2 regions of the Plantibacter sp. AC185 genome follow, and region 2 is predicted to be linked to the other one. Evidence: riboswitches for the same ligand, from Rfam matches in the RefSeq annotation. Region 2 holds a riboswitch; the other holds the start of a gene.

Region 1 (3,396 bases), 2.5 Mb from region 2:
CGTCTCCGGTGCGGTCCGGTTGCTCGGGAGCCCGCGGACGATCGCCGCGCTCGTGAAGCAGCGGGTCCTCGACGCGACCGGCCTGCCGTGCTCGGTCGGCCTGGCGTCGACGAAGTACGTCGCGAAGCTCGCCTCCGGCCTGTCGAAGCCCGATGGTCTGCTGGTCGTACCAGCCGACGAGACCTTGGCGTTCCTCCATCCGTTGCCGGTCGGTGCGCTATGGGGCGTCGGTGGTCGGACGGAGGAGCAGCTGACGAACCGGGGCATCCGGACCATCGGTCAGCTCGCCTCCACCCCGCTGTCGATGCTCCAGCGCGCGGTCGGTGAGGCCTCCGGTCGCCGACTCCTCGAGCTCGCGAACGGGATCGATCCGCGCGGCATCGAGCTGGCACGACGCGAGAAGAGCGTCAGCCACGAGGTGACCTTCCCGACGGACGTCTCGGACCCGACCATCCTCAAGCGCGAGCTGCTGAACCTCGCCGGCCTCGTCGCGATCCGGCTCCGGAAGGGCGGCTACGCCGGACGGACGATCAGCATCCGCGTCCGCTATGCGGACTTCAGCGTCATCACCCGGTCGCGCACCATCGGCGAGGCCACGAACGTCGGGCGTCGGGTCTACGACGAGGCGGCGTCGCTGTTCGACGACCTCGATCGCGGCGGACGCCTCGTGCGCCTCGTCGGGGTGAAGGTCGACCAGCTCGTCCCCGCCGATGAGGCCGGTGCCGGGCTCTGGGACCCGGACGAGGAGTGGCGTGAAGCCGAGCAGACGATCGACCGGGTCGCGAGCCGGTTCGGCGATCTCGCGATCGCTCCCGCCTCCCTCCTCGGCAAGCCGAGACGTCGCGGACTCGGCAGTCGCGGAGACTCGCAGGGTGCTGGGAGCACGGATCAACCCCTTGGACCGGCGGATACCGAGCGGTAGCCTCGCGGTATGACGAATCTCGTGGAGAAGCTGGCAGAACAGGCGAAGGGGCTCGGCGTGTCCGCAGCCTACGGGGAGCAGCAGGACGTCGACGGCACGAAGCTCGTGCCCGTCGCGCTGACGTACTACGGCTTCGGCGGCGGCTCCGAGGGCGACGGCGACGACGCCCCGAGCGGCGGCGGCGGCGGTGGCGTCTCGATCCCGGTCGGTGCCTACATCAAGACCGACGAGGGTCTCCGTTTCGACCCGAACCTCATCTCGCTCATCGCCGTCGCGATCCCGTTCATCTGGGTGAGCGGCAAGGCTCTGGCCGGCCTGATCAAGGCCCTCAAGAAGTAGCCCTCCCCGTCGAACCCCTGTCGTGCGACTGCGCACGGCAGGGGTTAGACTCGTGCCACCACGGGAGTCCGGTGAACCGGGCTGAGAGGAAGGTATTCGCCTTCGACCGTCGAACCTGATCTGGATCATGCCAGCGCAGGGAGACCATTTCTCGCTATCCCGTGCTCTTTTCCGTCTACAGGAAGGGCACGTATCGTGTCAGCATCGACCAAGATCTCACCCTCTGAACGCGTTGCGTCGCGGACCTTGCGCTGGAGGGTCGTCGACATCGTCGTGGTCGCCGTGCTCGGCGTCGCGACCGGCCTCATCTTCTGGGCGTGGAACACGCTCGGATCACTCTGGTACGCGGGCGCCAGCGCCGTCACGCCCGGTTTCGGCGGGATCGCCGTCGGAATCTGGCTCCTCGGTGGGGTGCTCGGCGGACTCATCATCCGGAAGCCCGGCGCAGCGCTCCTCGTCGAGACCATCGGAGCGATCGTCTCCGCGCTCATCGGCAACGCATGGGGCGTCACGACGGTGTACTCCGGGCTCGCTCAGGGCCTTGGCGCCGAGCTGGTGTTCGCGGCGCTCGCGTACAAGCGCTTCGGCCTCGTTCCGGCGATCCTCGCCGGTGCCGGAGCCGGGGCCGGCGCGTGGCTTCTCGAGCTCGTGATGTCGGGCAACCTCGAGAAGGGTGTCGAGTTCAACGCGATCTACCTCGGTTCGCTGCTCGTCTCGGGCGCGATCCTCGCCGGTGTCGTCGGCTGGGCCCTCGTCAGGGCACTCGCGTCGACCGGAGCGCTCAGTCGGTTCGCGTCGGGGCGGGACGCTCGGCGCGAGGTTTGATCGTGCCGGGAGCTACCGGTCCGGCGCGCGTCGTCGCGCGGGACTGGGGGTGGCGTCATGCCGGTCGGAAGGCCTGGGCGGTGCACGACCTCGACCTCGTGATCGAACCGGGCGAACGGGTCCTCCTCCTGGGGGCGTCCGGTGCCGGCAAGTCGACGCTGATCCACGCACTGGCCGGCGTCCTCGGCGGTGCGGACGAGGGGGAGTCCCACGGCTCGCTCGTCGTGGACGGCGTTCCGCCTGAACGAGCGAGGGGTCGCATCGGGCTCGTGCTGCAGGATCCCGACTCGCAGGTGATCCTGTCCAAGGTCGGCGACGACGTCGCCTTCGGCTGCGAGAACCTCGGCGTCGAGCGCGAGGAGATCTGGCGCCGCGTCGACGCCTCGCTGGAGGCCGTCGGACTGGACCTGCCGCTGGACCACTCGACCTCGGCGCTGTCCGGCGGTCAGAAACAGCGGCTGGCCCTCGCCGGCGTACTCGCCATGCACCCCTCGCTCCTCCTGCTCGACGAACCGACCGCGAACCTCGACCCGGCCGGGGTGGCCGAGGTGCGGGACGCCGTCGCTCGGCTGGTCGATGACGGTTCGTCCACCCTGGTCGTCATCGAACACCGCGTCGACGTCTGGCGCGAGCTGATGACCAGGGTCGTCGTGCTCGACGCCGACGGCGGTGTCCTCGCCGACGGGCCACCCGACCTCGTCCTCGACGACGTCGGGCAGCGCCTGGCCGATGCGGGCGTCTGGGTGCCGGGCATCCCGCTGGGGTTGGCCCCTCGTCCGGTGTCCGGCCCACCAGCGGCGGTCATCACGACCGACGACCTGGCGATCGGTCGAACGCGGAAGCAGCCGGTGCAGGAGCACCTGGGGCTCGCGGTGCCCGAGGGCGCGGCGACCGTCATCGTCGGCCCCAACGGCGCGGGGAAGTCCACGCTTGCGCTCACGCTGGCGGGCCTGCTGCCGGAGATCACGGGGACGGTGACCGCCGCTCCGCAGCTCGCCGGCAGGCTGGGATCCCGGCCGATCCGCTGGAAGTCCACCGAGTTGCTCACACGCATCGGGACGGTCTTTCAGGATCCCGAGCACCAGTTCGTCTCATCGACCGTGCGGAACGAGCTCGGTGTCGGCCTGCAGGCCCTCCGCTGGTCCCGGACCGCCATCGACGAGCGGGTCTCCGAGATCCTCGAGGCGCTCGGTCTCGGTCGTCTTGCCGAGGCGAACCCGTTCAGCCTCTCGGGCGGTCAGAAGCGCCGGTTGTCGGTGGCCACCGTCCTCGCCGCCCGGCCGGCGGTCATGGTCCTCGACGAACCGACG
Region 2 (3,396 bases):
GGTGAACCTGCAGCTGCTCAACGAGGTCGGCGGTGACTACACCGAGGCCGAGGTGCGGGAGCTCTTCGTCGGCGCCTCGCTCGAGACCTACGCGACGCTCGTCGAGCAGCGGCTCGGGAAGCCGCTCGAGGCCGACTGGATCCAGCGCTGGAGCGACATGTTCCGCGGCATCTGCGAGCGCGAGCTCGAGGCGGTCGACGGTGTCGTCGACGCCCTCGACGGCATCGCTGCGACCGGGGTGCAGCTGTGCGTCGCTTCGAACGGGATGCTGCACGACGTTGTCCGCAACCTCGGGCAGGTGGGCATCCACGACCGCTTCGACGGGCGCATCTTCAGCGCGACCGACGTCGCCGTCGGCAAGCCCGCCCCCGACCTCTTCCTGCACGCCGCCGCCGACTTCGACACGGCCCCCAAGCGGTGCGCGGTCGTCGAGGACAGCGTCGTCGGCGTCCTGGCTGCCCGCGCGGCCGGCATGACGGTCTACGCCTACGCCGGTGGCATGACGCCCGCCGAGCGGCTCGTCGGCGACGGCACCCACGTGTTCGACGACATGCGCCTGCTGCCCGACCTCATCCGCGACACCTGGGCGACCTCCGCCGCACGCTAGACGAACTGCACGAGCCGCAACGCGCTAGCTGCGACTGCGGAGCTCGGGGAAGGCGTCCTCATCGTCGGGGACGGCCTGCGACGCGACGGTCGGTGCCGCCGTCGGATTGGGCGACGTCGACACGTCCTGCTCCTCGGCGCGACGTCGGGTGCGTTCGCCGCCGCGCTTGACGGCACGGTCGAACAGCTGCGGGCCGGTCGTCGCCAAGCGCTTCCAGGGGAGGGTGCCCTCGATCTCGATCTGCAGGGAGAAGCTCAGCAGGGTGCGGATGACGACGATGATCGCGAGGACGAGTGCGTCGGTCAGTGAGGGTGTCGACGTGACCGTCTTCACGAGGTCGGCGGCCACGAGGATCTCCAGCCCGAGCAGGATGACCGAGCCGATCGTCTCCCGCAGCATCCGGAAGGCCCGTGCGCCGTCGCGCGTGCTCCACCACAAGCGGGCCGAGAGGGTGACGGCGATCACGAAGCCCACGACCATCGCCCCGACACCGGCGACCTCGAAGACGATGGTGACCAGCTCGAAGAAGTCCATCCCTCCATCATCCTCGCCCGCCCGCTGGACGGGAAGCCGGGCCGACCCGCTAGGGTGGTCGCGAGTGACACGGGGTGCCGATCCCACGACGATCGGCTGAGAACACACCCGTCGAACCTGATCTCGTTAGTCCGAGCGAAGGGATGTCGCGAATGAGCATTCGCACACCGCAGCAGTCTGCCCACCCGTCCACCGACGACTCGTCCGTCGGCGAGTTCGCGAGCGCGTCCGGGGACCTCCTCGATCGCCTGCGCGAGCGCACGCCGCTCGTCCAATCGATCACGAACGCCGTGGTGACCAACTTCACCGCGAACGTCCTGCTGGCTGTCGGCGCCGCCCCGGCGATGACCGACATCCCCACCGAGGCCGGACCGTTCGCCCGCATCGCCTCCGGGTTGCTCCTCAATCTCGGGACGCCGCAGGCGGAGCAGCGCGAGGCCATGGTCGAGGCCGCCACCGCCGCGAACGATGCCGGCACCCCGTGGGTGCTCGACCCCGTCGCCGTCGGCTTCCTGCCGGTGCGGACGGCGCTCGCCGCCGAACTCCTCGCCCTCCGGCCGACGATCGTCCGCGGCAACGCCAGCGAGATCATCGCGCTCGCCGGACTGGGCGCCGGCGGTCGCGGGGTCGACAGCACCGACTCGGTGGACAGCGCGATCGAGGCGGCCACCGCGATCGCCCGCACCTCGGGTGCCGTCGTCGCGATCTCCGGCCCGACGGACGTCATCACCGACGGTGAGCGCATCGTCCGCTGCTCGAACGGCCACGCCTGGCTCACCCTCGTGACGGGCGGTGGCTGTGCCCTCGGTGCCGTGCTCGCCGCCTTCGCGTCACTTGACGACGACCGGCTGCTGACGACGGTCGCGGCGACCACCGCGTACACGGTCGCCGCGCAGCTGGCGGCCGCGGAGAGCCGTGGCCCCGGCTCCTTCGCTACCGCCTTCCTCGACCGCCTCCACCTCCTCGATGCCGACACCGTCCGCAGCCTGGCGGTGATCGCGTGAGCGCCTCGACCACCGCGGACTGGGTCCTCGCGGCCCGTTCGCACGCCGAGCTCGTGCGCCGCGGTATCGCCACCTACCTCGTCACGGATGCTTCGGCCAGCGGGGATCGCGGTGTCCTCGACGTCGTGCGCCGAGCTGTCGACGGCGGGGTGACCGCAGTCCAGCTGCGGGAGAAGACCGCTTCGGCGCGAGAGCTGTTCGACCTGACCGTGCGTGCGGCGGAGGTCGTCGCCGGGCGGGCGTTGCTCCTCGTCGACGACCGGGTGGACGTGTTCCTCGCCGCCCGTTCCGCCGGTGCCGTCGTCCACGGCGTCCACGTGGGTCAGAGCGATCTCCCGGTCGACGCCGTGCGTCGCATCGTGGGACAGGCCGCCGTCGTGGGACTGACGGCGAACACCCCGGCGCACCTCGATGCGGTCGCAGCGCTGCCACTCGGGACGGTCGACTACCTCGGCGTCGGCGTCATCCGCCCGACGACGACCAAGCCGGACCATCCGGAGCCGCTCGGCGTGGAGGGGTTCGCCGCGATCGCCGCCGCCACCCCGCTCCCGTGCGTTGCGATCGGCGGTGTCTCGCTGGAGGACACGGTCGAGCTGCATGCCGCCGGTGCCGCCGGGCTCGCCGTGGTCTCGGCCATCTGCGCCGCCGACGATCCGGCGGCCGCCGCCCGGGCGTTCCGCAGCGCCTGGATCGAGGTCTCGGCATGAGCGCCGTGGAACAGACGACGACGACGCCGACGCCGGCGACCGTGAACCGAGTGCACGGTCGACGGACCGTCACGATCCGCGAGACACCCCGGGTGCTGAGTATCGCCGGGACCGACCCGACCGGTGGTGCCGGGATCCAGGCCGACCTCAAGAGCATCGCCGCAAACGGCGGATACGGCATGGCGGTCGTCACTGCGCTCGTCGCGCAGAACACCCGGGGCGTCCGGTCCGTGCACACCCCGCCCGTCGGGTTCCTCCGCGAGCAGTTGAGCGCGGTCGCGGACGACGTGGTGATCGATGCGGTCAAGATCGGGATGCTGGGCGACGTCGCGATCATCGACACCGTGTCGAGCTGGCTGCAGGAGACCGTGACCGGACCCGTCGTCCTCGACCCGGTGATGGTCGCGACGAGCGGCGACCGCCTCCTCCACCGCGACGCTGAGGCGGCCATGCGCGCGCTCCTCCCGCACGTCGACCTCGTCACCCCGAACCTCCCCGAACTCGCCGTCCTCGCGGACGAGCCGGTGGCGACGAGCTGGGCCGA

Evidence for each region. Region 2 has a riboswitch for thiamine pyrophosphate ahead of thiM (hydroxyethylthiazole kinase). Riboswitches for the same ligand answer to the same signal wherever they lie in the genome.
Region 1: another riboswitch for thiamine pyrophosphate. It lies ahead of ACZZZB_RS01715 (ECF transporter S component); the one in region 2 lies ahead of thiM (hydroxyethylthiazole kinase).

The regions. Positions count from the first base shown of each region.
Region 1 covers NZ_OZ409831.1:373,622-377,017, reverse strand. The annotation lists gene dinB (DNA polymerase IV) at 1-922, shown strand, start outside; gene ACZZZB_RS01720 (hypothetical protein) at 932-1,261, shown strand; TPP riboswitch at 1,312-1,420, shown strand; gene ACZZZB_RS01715 (ECF transporter S component) at 1,457-2,086, shown strand; gene ACZZZB_RS01710 (ABC transporter ATP-binding protein) at 2,089-3,396, shown strand, end outside.
Region 2 covers NZ_OZ409831.1:2,853,847-2,857,242, forward strand. The annotation lists gene ACZZZB_RS13520 (HAD family hydrolase) at 1-607, shown strand, start outside; gene ACZZZB_RS13525 (DUF1622 domain-containing protein) at 632-1,141, opposite strand; TPP riboswitch at 1,202-1,302, shown strand; gene thiM (hydroxyethylthiazole kinase) at 1,294-2,145, shown strand; gene thiE (thiamine phosphate synthase) at 2,142-2,852, shown strand; gene ACZZZB_RS13540 (bifunctional hydroxymethylpyrimidine kinase/phosphomethylpyrimidine kinase) at 2,849-3,396, shown strand, end outside.